Linked DNA regions of Victivallis lenta. The protein of the gene in region 2 interacts with the protein of the main gene of each other region in a pairwise test. Links are inferred from orthologs where the notes say so. Each region holds a gene or a part of one and is shown on either strand. Other genes may lie near its edges. The genes, in order: FYJ85_RS00845 and FYJ85_RS08190.

Evidence for each region.
Region 1: the proteins of FYJ85_RS08190 (region 2) and FYJ85_RS00845 interact in binary tests that used the Escherichia coli proteins (3 or more experiments, as listed by UniProt). The link is inferred for Victivallis lenta from one-to-one orthologs.

Annotation. Positions count from the first base shown.
Region 1 is NZ_VUNS01000001.1:208,766-216,791, reverse strand. The notes cover bases 2,739-5,737. They hold FYJ85_RS00845 (electron transfer flavoprotein subunit beta/FixA family protein), read right to left. Parts: upstream 4,639-5,737; coding sequence 3,838-4,638; downstream 2,739-3,837. Other genes in these bases: larA (nickel-dependent lactate racemase), read right to left, coding at 4,635-5,737; FYJ85_RS00850 (electron transfer flavoprotein subunit alpha/FixB family protein), read right to left, coding at 2,739-3,831. Also shown: FYJ85_RS00865 (AraC family transcriptional regulator), read left to right, coding at 1-753; FYJ85_RS00860 (hypothetical protein), read right to left, coding at 761-1,219; FYJ85_RS00855 (FAD-binding oxidoreductase), read right to left, coding at 1,216-2,646; more of FYJ85_RS00850, read right to left, coding at 2,647-2,738; more of larA, read right to left, coding at 5,738-5,918; FYJ85_RS00835 (GDSL-type esterase/lipase family protein), read right to left, coding at 6,042-6,686; FYJ85_RS00830 (LacI family DNA-binding transcriptional regulator), read left to right, coding at 6,916-8,010. UniProt on the Escherichia coli protein: Required for anaerobic carnitine reduction. May bring reductant to CaiA.
Region 2 is NZ_VUNS01000007.1:9,474-17,347, reverse strand. The notes cover bases 3,579-6,425. They hold FYJ85_RS08190 (ATP-binding cassette domain-containing protein), read right to left. Parts: upstream 5,949-6,425; coding sequence 4,209-5,948; downstream 3,579-4,208. Other genes in these bases: FYJ85_RS08185 (hypothetical protein), read right to left, coding at 6,041-6,425; FYJ85_RS08195 (ABC transporter permease), read right to left, coding at 3,579-4,212. In the rest of the region: FYJ85_RS08215 (FAD-dependent oxidoreductase), read right to left, coding at 1-498; FYJ85_RS08210 (helix-turn-helix domain-containing protein), read left to right, coding at 630-1,484; FYJ85_RS08205 (VOC family protein), read left to right, coding at 1,566-1,970; FYJ85_RS08200 (ABC transporter permease), read right to left, coding at 1,977-3,089; more of FYJ85_RS08195, read right to left, coding at 3,091-3,578; more of FYJ85_RS08185, read right to left, coding at 6,426-6,925; FYJ85_RS08180 (PSP1 domain-containing protein), read right to left, coding at 6,929-7,874. UniProt on the Escherichia coli protein: Part of the ABC transporter complex YbhFSR that could be involved in efflux of cefoperazone. Probably responsible for energy coupling to the transport system.

The DNA.
Region 1 (8,026 bases), on a different replicon or contig from region 2:
CGCGAGATCGGCGGCGGCTTCCGCCTGCCGTCGAGCCTTCTGCTTTACTGGCACGATTATCCGCATGAGCGGACGATCATCAGCACACGCCATATGCTGATCCTTCCGGCGGTGCCGATGGAGTATCTGGTGAGCGGAAACCGGATCGCGCTGGAGCCGGGCCGGGCGCTGCTGGTCAAGCCGTATCTGCGGCGCAGCGTCCCGGAGGGGCGGGAGCGTCATGACCGTCTGATCGTTTCGTTCGAGGCGGAGGAGGGGCAGCCGTACCTGCCCGCCGAACCGCTGATGGAGGCGAACGATGCGGCATTCGCGGCGGCGGAGCGCCTGGTCGACGCTTATCTCGACGGCGATACGCTGCGGTCGATGTTCGAGCTGGTACTGCTGCTGCGCGAACTGTCGGCCGGGCAGCTGCCGAGGAGGGACGCGCCGCTCTCCCCGCCGGTCAAAGCCGTGCTGAACCGGATCAACCAGGAGCTGACCCGGCAGCTCTCGATCAAGCTTCTGGCGGAGGGGGCGGGGCTGTCGGCCAGCCATCTGCGGCGGAAGTTCCGGGAGGAGCTCGGCATCGCGCTCGGAGACTACCTGGCCGAGCGGCGGCTCAACGCCGCCCGGCGGCTGCTCGAGGAGACGGACGAACCGGTCGGCCGGATCGCCGCCGCGTGCGGTTACGATTCGATTTACTCCTTCAGCCGCTTCTTCCGCAAGCGGACCGGCGTCGCGCCGTCGTTCTGGCGAAAGAGCGGCGGGCGCTGAATGGCGTTCAGCGGACGCGGCTGTTCTGGCCGCCGGGACTCCGCCTGCCGCCGGGGCGTTTCCGGTTGCCGGGGTTGACTTTGGTGCCTTCCGATTTTTTGACTTCCGTCCCGTCCGCGAATTTCATGGTGGTGATCGAGAGGTCTTCGAGCGAGATCGCCGGGTTTCCGGAGATTTTTTTCACCCGGCTTTTCGGGTTCAGGTTCTGCAGGTCCCGGGTCAGCATCCGCTTTTCGCCTTTCTTCAGGTTGCTGCCGTTTGCATACACCTCGAAATCCCGCCTGTCGATCTCAAGTTCGAGTTTGCAATCGAACGAACTGATATCCTTGCCGGAGGTGTTTTCAACCTGGAAGGTGATGGATTTTTTGTCGAAGTCGTATTGGAACTCCGACACTTTCAAGAATTTCGATTCGGCGGAGAGGGTCAGCGCCGCGCAGAAGAGCAGCATGGAAAAAAGGTATTTCATGATATTGTGTCCCTTTCATTCAGAGGTGTGATGACTTTCGACGGGTTCAGGATGTTCAGCGGGTCGAACACCTGTTTGATGCCGGCCATGAGCATCTGTTCGGAGGCGCTTTGCGACTCCGCCAGGTACGGCCGCTTCGCATGGCCGATGCCGTGCTCGCCGGAGACCTTGCCGTTCAGCTGCCGCGCCCTGGCGTAGAGTTCGCCGAAGACGGCTGCCAGCGTTTTCTCCCACGCGGCGTCGTCGAGCCCGTCGCGCAGCACGTAGATGTGCAGATTGCCGTCCCCGGCGTGGCCGAAGGAGCGGAGCCGGACGCCGTATTTCTCCTGCAGAGAATGCGAAAACAGCACGAATTCCGCCACATCCCGGCGCGGCACGACCACATCGCACTCGTCCATTTCGGTCGTCGACGCCTTGATCGCTTCGAGGAACGCGCCCCGCGCGGACCAGATCGATTCATTCCGTTCTGCCGTGTTTGAGAGGAACACGTCGATCGCGCCCGCCGCGAGGCAGGTGTGCGCGGCCTCGCGGCTGGCGAGGTCGATCTCCTCTTTGCTCGCTCCGTCGAAGGTCAGCAGCAGATACGCATCCGAACTGTTGTCCGGAAACTTGCGGCCGAGGAACTCCTCCGCCGCGAGAATCACCTCGCGCTCCATGAATTCGACCGCGGTCGGCACCGAACTGGCGCGGATGACCGCCGGAACCGTCCGGATCGCCGACGGCAGGTCCGGGAACGGCACGAGCAGACTGATCTTGAAGCGCGGCAGCGGCAGCAGCCGCAGGATCGCCTTCGTCACGATGCCGAGCGTTCCTTCTGAGCCGACGATCAGATCCTTCAGACTGTAGCCGGAACTGTTTTTGACGACTTTGCCGCCGAGCTCGACGATGCTGCCGTCGGCCAGCACGACTTCGAGCCCGCGCACGTAGTCGCGGGTCACGCCGTATTTGACCGCGCGCATGCCGCCGGCGTTCGTATTGATGTTTCCGCCGATGGTCGCGGTTTTTTCGCCCGGGTCGGGCGGGTAGAAGAGCCCGCGCTCCTCGACATATTTCGAGATTTCCATCAGCAGTACGCCCGGTTCGAGCGTCAGCGTCATATTTTCCTCATCGAGCTCGAGGAAGCGGTTCATGCCGGAGAGGTCGACCATGATGCCGCCGAACAGCGCGACCGAGCCGCCGACCAGCCCGGTCCCCTGGCCGCGCGGCGTGACCGGAATCCGGTTCGCCGAGGCGTATTTCATGATTGCGGAGACCTCCTCCGCCGACATCGCCTTTACGAGCGCATCGGGCCGGCTGAACGTCCCCGACAGCTCGTCGTGGCAGTAATCCTCGCTGATTCCGGCGCCCGGGATCACCCGTTCCGGCGCGCAGATCTTCCGCAGCTCCGCGAGGTCGGTTTCATCGAATTGCTTGTAGGAGAGCGACATTTACCTGCCCTTTCCGTTCTTGATCTTTTCAATCAGCCGCGGCACGATCTGATAGAGGTCGCCGCGGACGCCGATGTGCGCGACCTTGAAAATCGGCGCGTCCGGGTCCGTGTTGATCGCGACGATCAGCTCCGAACCGTTCATGCCGGCGACGAACTGGATCGCCCCCGAGACGCCGCAGGTGATGATGAGCTTCGGCTTGACCGTCCGCCCGGAGAGCCCGATCTGGCTGCGCGGATTGACCCAGCCCGCTTCGGTAAGCGAACGGGTCGAGGCGAGTTTTCCCCCGAGCAGCCCGGCGAGTTCCTCAAGCATCGCAAGGTCCTCCGCCCTGCGGACGCCGCGTCCGGCGACGACGAGGACCTCCGCCTCCTCGATGCCGGTTTCGCGCTGTTTTTCGGCCACCCGGACGACCGAAATGCCCGACGCGAGCTTTTCCGGCGGGACGGCGCGGCGCGTGACCCTGCCGGATGCCGCGCCCTTCGGCGGGATCGAAAAGATTTTGTAGCGGACCGTCGCGAACTGCGGCCTGTGGTTCGGCGTGTTGATGTGCGCCATGATGTTGCCGCCGTAGGCCGGGCGGATCTGGTCGAGGTCCGTGTTCGGCTGCATATCGAGGAAGGTGCAGTCCGCCGTGAGCCCGGTCCGGAAGCGTGCCGCGGCCCGCGGCGCGAGCGAGCGTCCCGACGGCGTGCCGCCGACCAGCACGGCGGACGGGTGTTTCGCGTTGATGAACTCCTCGAGCACGGCCGCGTACGGTTCGATCCGGAAATGCTCGAGCGCCGGGTCGTCATAGACGAACACCTCATCGGCGCCATAGGCGAGCAGTTCGTCCGCCTTCTCCGCGACTTCATGCCCGATGAGGACGCAGTAGACCGTCTGTCCGGTTTTCCCGGCGAGTTCGCGCGCCTTGCCGATCAGTTCATAGGTGACCGGATGCACGGTTCCGGCGGTCTGCTCCGCGATGACCGCGATGCCGCGCCAGGCCGATTTGTCGACCGACGGAGAGCGGTCTTCGACGTACTCGAAAACGCCGTTGCCCCTGCGGATGCAGATCCGGCACATCTTGCATCCCGCGTCGATGTCGAGTTTGCCGCCGTCGGCGCGGATGGCTCCGAACGGGCAGAGCGCCGCGAGCGCCGCCGGATCGGCGGCCTTCTCCTGATGGATTCTGATATGCGCCATAAGTCGTTACCTCAGCTGCTGCAGGAATTTCCTGTCGTCGAGAAGGCGGCGTAGGCGTTCCGCGAGCTCATCGCCGGAGCCCTCCCAGCTTTCGTGCGTATTCGTATTTTCCGGCGGAAAAATCCGTTTTACCTGGGTCGGGGAGCCGGAGAGCCCGTAGTGTTCCGGCGCCGGGTCCTCCATATCGTCGAGCGTGAAGGTCCGGACCGGACGGCCGGCCGTTTCGAGCTTGCGCCGGAACGACGGCAGCCGCGGCTCGTAAATCCCTTTCTCGACGCAGACCAGGCACGGCAGCTTGACCCGCACCGTTTCCACATGGAGCGGCAGATCAAGATCGAGCAGGATTTCTTCGCCGCTGAGCTCATGAATCCGCGATACGCCCGCGACGTGCGGAATGCCGAGGAACTCCGCGAGCTCCGCGCCGACCTGCGCGGTGTCGCCGTCGGTGGTCTGTTTGCCGCAGATCACGAGGTCGGCGCCGCCCGCCGCCCGGATTCCCTGCGCGAGCGTGTAGGCCGTCGCGAGTACATCCGAACCGCCGAAGCGGCGGTCGGAGAAGATCGCGCCGTGATCGACGCCCATCATGAACGCTTCGCGGATCACGCTTTCGGCCTGCGGCGGCCCCATCGTTACGGCCGTGATTTCGGCTCCGTGCGACTGCTTGAACCGCAGTGCGGTTTCGAGCGCGTAGAGGTCGTACGGATTCATCTTCGATTCGACGCCGTCGCGTTTCAATACGCCGGTCGCCGGGTCGATTTCGACCTGGGCGGTTCCCGGCACCTGCTTGATGCATACCGTTATTTTCATAAACACCTGCTGGGGTTGACGATGACGGAGACTCCATCCGGAATGGCCGCGACCTTCGCCTCCGGCCCGAGCAGCGCGTACGCCATGCCGAGCGCTTCGGGGAGGGTGGAGGCGGCAGAGAGGTGCATCCTCTCGAGCATCCGGTGGTCGCAGTCGCGGGTGACGACGATGACCTTCCGCTTCGACAGGATGCGGGCGAGGATCTGAAACTCCCACTGGTCCGGTTCGGTCCGGCCGCGCGGAACGGCCGCGACCCGCGCGAGCAGCTCCTCCGGCGAAGCCGCCTCCGCCAGGTTCCGGTAGAACGATTCGCCGCCGTGTCCGTCGGAACAGCTTGCGGCGATGATGATGACGCCTCCTTCGCGGCAGGCCGCTTCACCCGCCGTCATGCCCTTGACCGCCTGGTAGACGTTCTGGTCGAGCGGATAGCCGCCGTTGCCGGTGAGGACGATGTCGGCCTGCGGCACGGCGACTCCGGCGAACCGGCGCAGGCAGCCGCAGCCCTCCGCGTGGGCGGCGACCGGGTCGCCTGCGAAGGCGCGCACGATTTTCCTGTCACGGCCGATGATCACGTTCGCGATGAAGGCGAGTTTCGCCGTTTCTGCCGCGAACAGCATGTCGCGGTGGATCGGGTTGTTCTCAAGATTGCCGGTCCGCGCATACGGGCTTTGGATGAATTCCGAACAGTGGTTGGCCAGCACCGTCCGGCGCGCGGCGATTCCGGGCAGGACGCTTTTGCGGCCGCCTGAAAAACCGGCGAAGAAGTGCGGTTCGATGAACCCCTCCGCCAGCAGGAGTTCCGTTTCGGCGGCGAGGCGGTTTATGACGAGCTCGCCGCCGGAGGGGAGTGTGCCGAGGCTGGTCAGCATCGATTCGTCCGAAGAGTCGTGGACGACGATTTTTTCGTCCGCGGCGATCTTCTCTCCGAATTTTTCGACGAGTTCGCGCCGGGTCGTGCCGCGGTGGAAGCCGGTTGCGATGAGGATCGTGACGTCGATGCCGGGGGAGCCCCTCCGCAGCCGTTCGAGCAGCTGCGGCATGAGAATCCGGCTCGGGACCGGCCGGGTGTGGTCGCTCGCGATGATTACGGCCGAACGCCTGCCTGCGGCGAGCTCCTCGAGGAGCGGGGAGCCGACGGGCCGGTCCAGCGCTTCGCGGACGGCCGCCGCCTGGTCCGCCGCGGCGGCGGGCAGCGCTGATTCGAAGCAGCCGAGAAAATTCCTCTCGTCGATTTCCGCCTCAAGGACGGTCCGGTCGTACGGAATGCTTACGCGTCTCATAATCCCGCCGTGAATCGTTGGTTTCGGGGCCGATTGCAAGACAATACCACCCGGCGGCCGGAAAATCAACCGCCGGAATCGAAAAATGCCGGATAATTGCCGGGAATCCCCCCGGCCGGCCGATCAGGCGAGGAAGGGACGCACGGCGTCCGCCATGACCCGGTAGGCGCCGGGCATGACGTGGGTGCCGTCCGGCCGCGCGAATTCGGCCGCGAGCTGCCCGGTTTCGTCCTTCAGCAGCGAGTGATAGTCGATAAAGCCGTCGAGGTTCCTTTCGCTCCACGCCTTCTGTTCGGCGTTGATTTCGACGATCTTGTCCTGATAGCGGAAGCGGTCCCATCCGTCCGGCTCGCGGAGCGGCAGGATGCTGCCGAGGTAGACCCGGCTGCCGCGCTCGCGGATCAGCTCCGCCACGGCGCGGGTGCGGTCGAGGATCAGCTGCTTCGGCAGTTCGATGCCGTTGATTCCGATCAGGATGAACACCTTTTCCGGTGTATATGCGAACACATCTTCCGCAAGCCGCAGGTAGAGTCCGCAGACGTTGTCCCCGCCGATGCCGCGGTTCAGCAGCGAATGATTCGGGAAGTGCTCATGCAGCGGCCACGCTTCGGTGATCGAGTCGCCGTAGAAGAGGTTCCGGACATGGCCGATCCGGTCCGCCAGTTTCCGATAAGCGAGGATCTCCTGCCAGCGTTCGCGCGTGTCGTAGAATTCCTGGATGGCCCGGAGACTCTCCGGATCGAACAATGCATCGTATTTGCCGCTCATTTGCTACGCTCCGATTGTTGGGTTTCCGGATACTATAAAGCCGCTTTCGCCGTTTTGCAATCCCCGGCCGTTTCGATTTTCGCGCAAACGGGCCTGGCGTAATTTTAATTTTTATTTTAAAATTGAAAATAAAATATTTTAAAAATAATGAAATTTGCTGTTGACATTCGCGCTGTTGTTTGCTATAATTATAGGCAGGAAAACAATCGAACCGGCGGGAACGAAAGAGATGAACGATAAACAGGACAAGCCGAAAAGCATGGCGGAGATCGCGGAGATGCTCGGCATCACCACGACTTCGGTGTCGCTGGCGCTGCGGAACTCGACCCTGATTTCGAGCAGGCTGCGCAACCAGGTGCAGAAGGTGGCGGAGGAGTGCGGCTTCAAGGCGCGCACCTACCGGAGACGGCGGAGCGCGGCGGAAACGGGCGCGCAGCCCGAGGAGAAGATCACGGTTCTGTACGACCCGGTCGATTCGGACGACCCTGTCGCGCAGCAGATCATGAACAGCGTCATGAAACGGCTGACCGAGCTCAAAGTGCCGTTCGAACTCTGTTCCTGCGGCGATCTGTATGAGAATCCGCTGCTGGTCGAAAATTCGACCGGGGTGATCTACCATTACAGCTTCCGGCCGTGGTTCGGTTCGATTCTGGAGGGGATTCCGCAGGTGGCGATCATGCACGAGGAGATCGACATCGGCCCGTGGGACAGCTTCAAGCCGAACGAGGCGATGGCCGGAAAGCTCGCGGCGAATTACCTGGTCGACCGGGGGTTCGACCGGGCGATCCTGACCTGGGAGCACAGTCTGGCCTATCACGCCGAGACGCACCCGCGCCTCGAGGGGTTCCGCCGCCGGATGCGCGAGGCGAAGGCCGAATTCGTCGAGCTCGAGTACGACCGCGCCGATGATCCGCAGATTTATCTGGAACAGCTCAGGACGGCGATCGAGGCGTACGGCGGCCGTGCCGGAATCTTCGCGTTCTGCGATCAGGTGGCCTACAAAGTCTGCCATGCGCTGAATTTCGCAGGGTATTCCCGCAAGCCGAAGGAGCTCGAAGTCATCTCCTGCGACAACACCTACCTGATCCGGGAGCTCGATCCGCCGGTTCCGGCGGTGGACCTCCATATCGCGGAGATCGCGACCCGCGCCGTGGACGGATTGCTCTGGCGGATCGCCAATCCCGGCGCGAGCTGGCAGGATGTGATGCTCAAGCCGGAGCTCGTCGTGCCGGAGGGCCGTCCCCGGCGGAAAGTCCGGGAAAACGCCTCCGACGCGAGGCCGCCGGGCCGTAAGGCTGAGGCGGACGCTGTCCCGCGGATGTGAACTCGGCGCAGCCGCC
Region 2 (7,874 bases):
ACCGGCGAGCGATGCGAGCAGCGCATCGCCGGTCGCGTCGATGAACATGCGGCCGGTCACGCGCTTGAGTCCCATCGAGGTGGCGGCCAGCACCGCTCCGATCCGGCCGCTCCCGACCTCGGCTTCGCAGACTTTGGCTCCGAACACGAACCGGATTCCGGCCTCTTCGGCCTTTTCATCGAGCAGCCGTTTCAGGATCTCCGGATTGATCGCCTGCCAGGACTCCTGCCACGGCTCGACGTTCATGCGGCGGCACATTTCGAGGTTGATCTCCTCGAAGATTCCGCCGTACACCATGCGTTCCCCGTTCGAGGTCGGCGCGAACATCGGCACAAGACCGGCCGTGCCGAGGCCGCCGAACATGGTTGACTGCTCAAGCACCAGCACCTTCGAACCCTGCCGCGCCGCCGCCAGCGCCGCCGCAAAACCGGAGGGACCGCCTCCGACCACCACAATATCCGCATCCGCCAGAAGCGGCAGCTGCAATGTCTGAATCATTTTCCCAGCCTCCTGTCGAAATCAATTGCATCGTTCTTCTATCAATATAGCGTCCCATATTGGTTTTTATATCGGTTTTGTGCTATATTTTATAAGAAAAATGCTGCAATCATCATTTTTTCAGTATAATTATGATAGAATTCGGTGAAATCCTGCGGGAACTGGAACGGAAACTCCGGGAGCTGGCCGGCATTGCCGGAACCGGCTGCATCTGGAAGGTTTCGGGGTACCTGCTGCCGGAACCCGATCTTGAGCGCCGGTTCAGCCAGCATACCTGCAAATTCTGCGCGGGAGTCAAAACGCACGGCGACGGAGAGAAGCAGTGCGTCTACCACGACACGCGCGAGCTTGTCGCCCGGCTCCGGCAGCACACGGTGCCTTTCGTCGGCACCTGCCACGCCGGCGCGGTCGAAATCATCGTGCCGCTGCCGCCGGAGACAGCCGGATTCGCCGGAGCAGTCATGCTCGGCCCGTTCCGGACGGAAGGGACCGAATGCCGCTACCCGGAACTGGAAGCGCTTTACCGGCAGCTGCCGGTCCTGCGCCCGGAGGCGGCGGAGGGATATTTCGACTTCATCCCGGCCATCTTCAGCGACATCATCCATCGCGCCTATGCGGAAACGGGCGGGCTCCTGCCGCGCCGTCCGCGCGACAAACGGATCCTCGAAGTCCTCGAATTCCTGCGGCTGCATTCGCACGAAAATCCGACCGCCGTCCGGACGGCGGAGCTTGTGTTCATGAGCCCGTCGCGGCTGCTGCATCTCTTCAAGCTCGAATGCGGCATCGGCATGGGAGAGTACCTGCTGAAGCTGCGGCTGCGGAAGGCGCGCCGCTTTCTGCTCGCTGCCGACTGGCCGATCAGCCGCGTGGCCGAAAAGAGCGGTTTTACCGACCAGAGCTATTTCACGTCGATGTTCCGCCGCGAATTCGGCCTGCCGCCGCTCCGCTACCGCCGGAAGCACGGCCATGCGCCATACACGGTATAAAATCATGACTCCGGCTTGCATTTCCCGAAACGGCGTGGTATCCTAACACCAGTCAACGAAAACGGAAAAGGAATCAGCATCATGATCAAAGGGATTGCCCATCTCTGCATCCGTGTAGCCGATCTCGGCCGGACCGCCCGTTTCTACTGCCAGGGGCTCGGGCTCGAAAAAGCGTTCGACTTCCGGCGCGACGACAAAACGGTCGGCTTCTACCTGAAGGCCGGCAACGGCAATTATCTCGAATTCTTTGAGCGCGAACCGGCCGAACCCGGCGCGAATCCGATCGACCATCTCTGTTTCGAGGTCGATTCGATCGACAGCGTCAACGCCGCCGTCGCCGCCGCCGGCTACACGCCGGGCGAGAAAAAAATGGGCGCCGACCACGCCTATCAGGCCTGGCTGACCGATCCGGACGGCGTCCGCATCGAGCTGCACGAATACACGCCCGACTGCTGCCAGAAAACCGGCCGGACCTGTTATCTGTAAACGCCCCTATTCAAGCTTGCGCGAGAAGAACCAGCCCGCAACGCCGAGCGTCACTGCCGTGATGAGGCAGAGCGGGTAGAGGCTTCGCCATGCAATCGCCCAGGAGATGTCTTTCAGGAAAACCCCTTTCACGATCGCCATGATCCAGCGCACCGGGTTCGCCAGCGAAAGCGTCTGCAGCCAGTGCGGCATATTCTCGATCGGCGTCGCGTAGCCTGAAATCAGCACAGCCGGAACTGCAAAGACGAACGCCCCGAGAATCGCCTGCTGCTGCGTTTTGCAGAGCGACGAGATGAACAGCCCGACCCCGATCACAGACGCGATGAACACCGTCATTCCGGTATACAGCATGAGCCACGAGCCGACCATCGGCGAACCGAGGCACCAGATTGCGGCCGCGATCATCATCGTCGCCTGCAGAAAGCCGATGAGCAGCGAAGGCGCGGTCTTGCCGACGATGATCTCGAAAGTCGACAGCGGCGAAACCAGAATCTGGTCGAAGGTGCCGAACTCCCGCTCCCGGGCAACCGACAGCGCCGGAATCATGATCCCCATGATCATGAGGATGTTCGCAATCAGGCACGGCAGCGTGAAGTACAGATATTCGAGATTCGGGATGTACCAGTTCCGTACGATCAGTTCGCTTTCCGGCCGCCCGGCGGCTCCCCGCCCGGCCAGGATGTCGCGGTTGAAATCCCGGACGACCGTATTGATGTAGCCGTTCACGATCTGGGCCACGTTCGTGCGCCGCCCGTCCAACGCGAGCAGGAGCTCCGCCGGTTCGCCGCCCCGCAGCCGGCGCGAAAAATCCTCTCTGATGCAGATGACTCCGATGCCGCGCTGCGTATCGATGTAGCGGCGCATCTCCCCTTCGTCGGCGACCGGGTCGAGCCGGACGAACGACGGCGAATTCCGGAAACGTTCGATCAGCGGCGCCGAATCCGCCCCCGCATCCCGGTTCAGAATCCCGATCGTGATGTTCTTCACCTCAAGCGTCGAGGCGAAGGCAAAGAGAAAAATCTGCAGGATCGGCGGAATGACGATGATGATCCGCGTCTTGCGGTCGCGCAGAATAATCTGCAGCTCCTTGATGATGAGCGATCTGATCCGGTTCCACATATCAATCGATCCTTTTGCGCACCATGACGATGACGATTCCGAACAAAATCACGCTGACCGCGCCGAGGAACAGCAGATTCGGCAGCAGCACCGGCCAGACGTCCCCGACCAGGAAAAGGCTGTGGAGGCACGAAACGAAGTATTTCGCCGGAATGAAGTTCGTCGCAATGCGGATCGGCAGCGGCATCGAGCTGATTTCGAAAACGAAGCCGGAGAGCATCATCCCCGGCATGAACGCAGTCAGAAATGCGATCTGGCACGCGACGAACTGGTTCCTTGCCGCAGCGGAGATCAGCATGCCGAGCCCGAGCGCCGTGAACAGGAACACCGCCCCGGCGCCGGCCAGAACAAGAAACGAGCCGCGCAGCGGCACGTGAAACAGCAGCACCATCGCCGATACCGACAGGAACAGCGAGAGCATCCCGAGCAGGAAATACGGCAGCAGCTTGCCGAGGATCAGTTCCCCGCGAGTGATTGAAGTAGAAAGCAGCGCTTCCATCGTGCCGCGTTCCCACTCGCGCGCGACGACGAGCGCAGTCAGCAGCGTGCCGATCAGCGTCATGATCAGCGCCAGCGCCCCGGGCAGCAGGAAATTGCGGCTCTCGAGCTCCGGATTGTACCAGACCCGGTCGACGACCGTCACCGGCGCCGGCGCGGCGCGGCCGCCGTCGAGCGCCCGCTGGCGCAGCCAGACCTGCCAGGCGCCGCGTGCATAATTCTGCACGAAGTTCGCGGTGTTCGGTTCGCTGCCGTCGGTGATGATCTGCACCGGCGCCGCCGGGCCCGCCGCATTGCCGAGCCGGGAAGCGAAGTCGCCCGGGATGACGACGATGCCGCGGATATCCCCCGCCGTCAGCGCCGGAACGAGTTCGCGGCGGTCGCGGGCCGACCGGACCTTGAAATAGCGGCTGCTCGTGAACGCTTCGACGAAACTCGCCGCTTCGGGGGAGTCGTCTTCGACGGCGATTCCGACGGCCAGTTCGTTCACGTCGAGCGATACGGCGAAGGCGAAGATGAATATCAGCAGCAGCGGCAGCACCGCCGCGATCAGGATCGAACTCGGGTCGCGGATGATCTGCAATGCCTCCTTGCGCATCAGGGCGTTGAGCCGGCGGATGTTCATGCGCCGCCTCCCCCGCGCTCCCGGTCCGACCTCCGCACCAGCGAGATGAAGGCATCCTCCATGGTCGGATCGGGCGTCCCGCCGTCCGCGACGCTCTGCCTGAGCTCATCCGGCGTGCCGACCGCGATGGCGCGCCCGCGGTAGATGAGCGCGATGCGGTCGCAATATTCCGCCTCGTCCATAAAGTGGGTCGTCACCATGACGGTCACCCCTTTTTCGACGATGCCGTTGATGTGGTTCCAGAATTCGCGCCGCGTGACCGGCGAAACGCCGGAGGTCGGTTCGTCGAGGAACAGCACATCCGGACCGTGCATGGTCGCGCAGGCCAGCGCCAGCCGCTGCTTGTGTCCGAGCGAAATGTCGCCGGAGTTGTCGTCGAGGATATTCTGAAAATGGAAGATTTCAACCATCTCTTCGATCTTCGCCTTCTGCGCCCGTCCCGAAAGTCCGTAGATGCCGGAGAAAAACGCGAGGTTCTGCCGCACGGAAAGCCCGTCATAAAGCGAAAATTTCTGCGCCATGTAACCGATGCGGCGGCGTACGCTGCCGCCGGACCGGCCGAGCTCGCAGCCGGCCACCAGCGCCCGTCCCGAAGTCGGCCGGGCAAGGCCGCACATCATCTTGAAGGTCGTCGATTTCCCGGCGCCGTTCGGGCCGAGCAGACCGAAGATTTCTCCGCGTCTGATCCGGAAGGAAATCGAGTCGGCAGCCGTAAAACTGCCGTATTTCTTGGTCAGGCGGTCGGCTTCGACCACGACGGCGCCGTCGTCCGGCAGCGGAGAAAGTCCCGCCGCCAGCGCGGATTCCCCGCCGGGACCGCCGCCGAGTATGTCGATGAACACATCCTCGAACCGGGGGGCGGCCGGGGCGAGCGTTCCTCCGAGTTTCCGCGCCAGTGCCTGCGGCTCGCCGTCCGGCAGCTCCGGCGCGGTGACGAACCGGACGCTGCCGCCCTGGATGACGCCGTCACGGACGAACGGTTCGCGCAGAACCCGGCGCAGCGCCCCGCGCCGCCCCCCGGACGGCTCCGACAGCAGAAAGACGCGCCCCTTCAGCCGCCCGGTCAATTCGCCGGGCGGCCCCTCGAAGAGCTTCTTCGACTCGTCGAGCAGAATGACTTTATCGCAGTGTTCGGCCTCGTCGAGATAAGCGGTCGACCAGAGGACGGTCATGCCGCCCTCCATCAGTTCGCCGACCATGCTCCAGAGCTCGCGGCGCGAAATCGGGTCGACACCGACACTCGGCTCGTCCAGCAGCAGCAGCTTCGGCCGGCCGAGCAATGCGCAGGCGAGTCCGAGCTTCTGCTTCATGCCGCCCGAAAGCCGGCCGGCCAGCCGCTCCGAAAAACGGGCGAGGTCCGTAAAACGCAGCATTTCGTCGAACAGTCCGCGCTCCTTCTCTTTCGGCACGCCGTTCAGCGCGGCGTAAAGCCGCAGGTTCTCGAGCACCGACAAATCCTCGTAGAGCCCGAACTTCTGCGGCATATAGCCGATGAAGCCCTGCCGGGCGACCGCCTCCGCCAGCGAAACGCCGTCGAGGCGGATTTCGCCGGAATCGGAACCGAGCAGACCGGTCAGAATCCGGATCAGCGTGGTTTTTCCGGCACCGTCGGGACCGGCCAGACCGTTCAGCCGGCCGCGCAGCAGAGTCAGGCTGACACGGTCGAGCGCGGTTGCCGCGCCGAACCGTTTTGTGAGGTCGCGAACCTCGAGCAGCGATTTATCTTCTTCCGGCATTCCATACTTCCTGTCGACAGGGAACCCAAAGCACCGGGGAGAGCCGCGAAACCGCGGCGGCAGACGACGAAAAATCGTTCACCGGACCACAGTCAGGACCGCAGGAAACGGTATTTGACGATCTCCCAGCGCAGCTCCTTCTTCTCCTCCACATACGCATCAAAATCCTCCCGGCTCCGGAGCGTCCCCAGCTCGCGGATCTCGGGCGTCGTCGAACGGAACAGCACCGCCATCGGCTTCCCGACGCCGAACGCGCGCAGTTTTTTCGCGGCCCGGAACACCCAGTGCCGCGCCCGCGCGTTGCGGAACAGCAGATAAGCCGGATAGGCCAGCGCAACGATCCAGAACGGCCAGACCGGCAGCGCCGGCAGCCAGAACGACTGCAGCAGCACCGAACCGAGCAGAATGAAAACCGGAATGACGAAAAGCAGCGCATCATAATCGCGGATAAAGCAGTTGCCGAGATAGCGCCGGAACGGGCTCGGACTCGTCCGGTAGGCGAAAAACTCCTCCAGCGGCACATCCCGCAACGGCTGCCGCATCGAATGGCAGAGCTCGTGCGCAAGCAGCTCGCGGCGGTTGTAGAGAAACCAGCGCTGCCGGTTGCGAAACGCCCCCCGGATCAGGAAAAACGAAAACGGAAGCTCCGTATCGCTGATCATGCAGCCGCCCCAGAGCAGCCCGACGTCACGCGAGATGAAAAATCCCGGCACATGCGCGGTGCGGAAATCGTAAAGTCCGCCGGTGACCTCCCCCGCCTCGGCGATGATATCGGCCGGAATGCGTTCGGATTCACGCAGGCGGAATTCGTCGAAAACGACGACTTCGCCCTTTTCGGCCAGCTCCTCCCCGAACTCCTCGTGAGCAGCGCGGATCGCGGCGATTCTCGATTCGAAGTCGACGGGCTCCTCGCCGACGCCCGGCAGGAAACCGGACGCGTCGAGCGCCGCATAGCGTTCCAGCTCCGCGCGCTCCATCGGTTACTTCTCCCGCGGCGCGTTCTCTTCGGCGCGGGGAGACTCCTCCGGACGGCGGGCTTCCTCGCGCGGCGGCCGGTTGTCGCGGACTCCGCGACCCTTCTGGACGCCGTTCCCGCTGCCGCGCGGACGGCTGTCCCGATTTTCGCGTCCATTGCCGCTGCCGCCGTCCCGCCGTTCGCGCCCCTGCTGCCGCTCGCTGACGATGCGCGGCCGCTGCTCGGGAACATGGATCGTCACCTCGGAACGGTGAAAATGCACGATGTTGCCGGACTCCAGCTGAATCGAAACCTTCTGAGTCAGCAGATTGCGGTCGCAGACCCGCCCGCGCCCCTGCGGCGTCTCGCACCAGTTGCCGCGCTTCGGCATCTCGCGCTCGAGCTCCTGATACCCCTCGTGCTCGTACTTCAGACAACACTTCAGCCGGCCGCAGGCACCCGAAATCGTCGCAGGAGTCAGCGAAAGATCCTGCTCCTTGGCCATTTTCACGTTGATCGAATTGAACTCCTTCAGGAAACGGCAGCAGCAGAGCCGCTGGCCGCAGACCGCGATGCCGCCGTAGATGCCGGTCTCGTCGCGCACGCCGATCTGGCGCAGCTCGATCCGGGTGCAGAGCGCGCGCGACAGCTCCTTGACCAGTTCGCGGAAGTCGACCCGCCCGTCTGCGCTGAACTGGATGACCACCAGCTTGCCGTCAAGCGAGTAGTGGGCATTCAGCAGTTTCATGGCCAGCCCGAGGTTGCCGACCAGCTCGCGCGCCGTGCGCATCGCGCCGCGCGAACGCATGTAATTGTCATTTGCGGCGGCCAGTTCACGGTTATCCGCAATATGCTGCACGGTCGGCAGTTCAGCCCAGTTCGTGCTTTCGGGCGGTTCGGCGACTTCACGGACGACCTCGCCCGCATCGGTGTAGAAGTCGCGCCGGAAGACGCAGGTGTCGTGCGGCTTC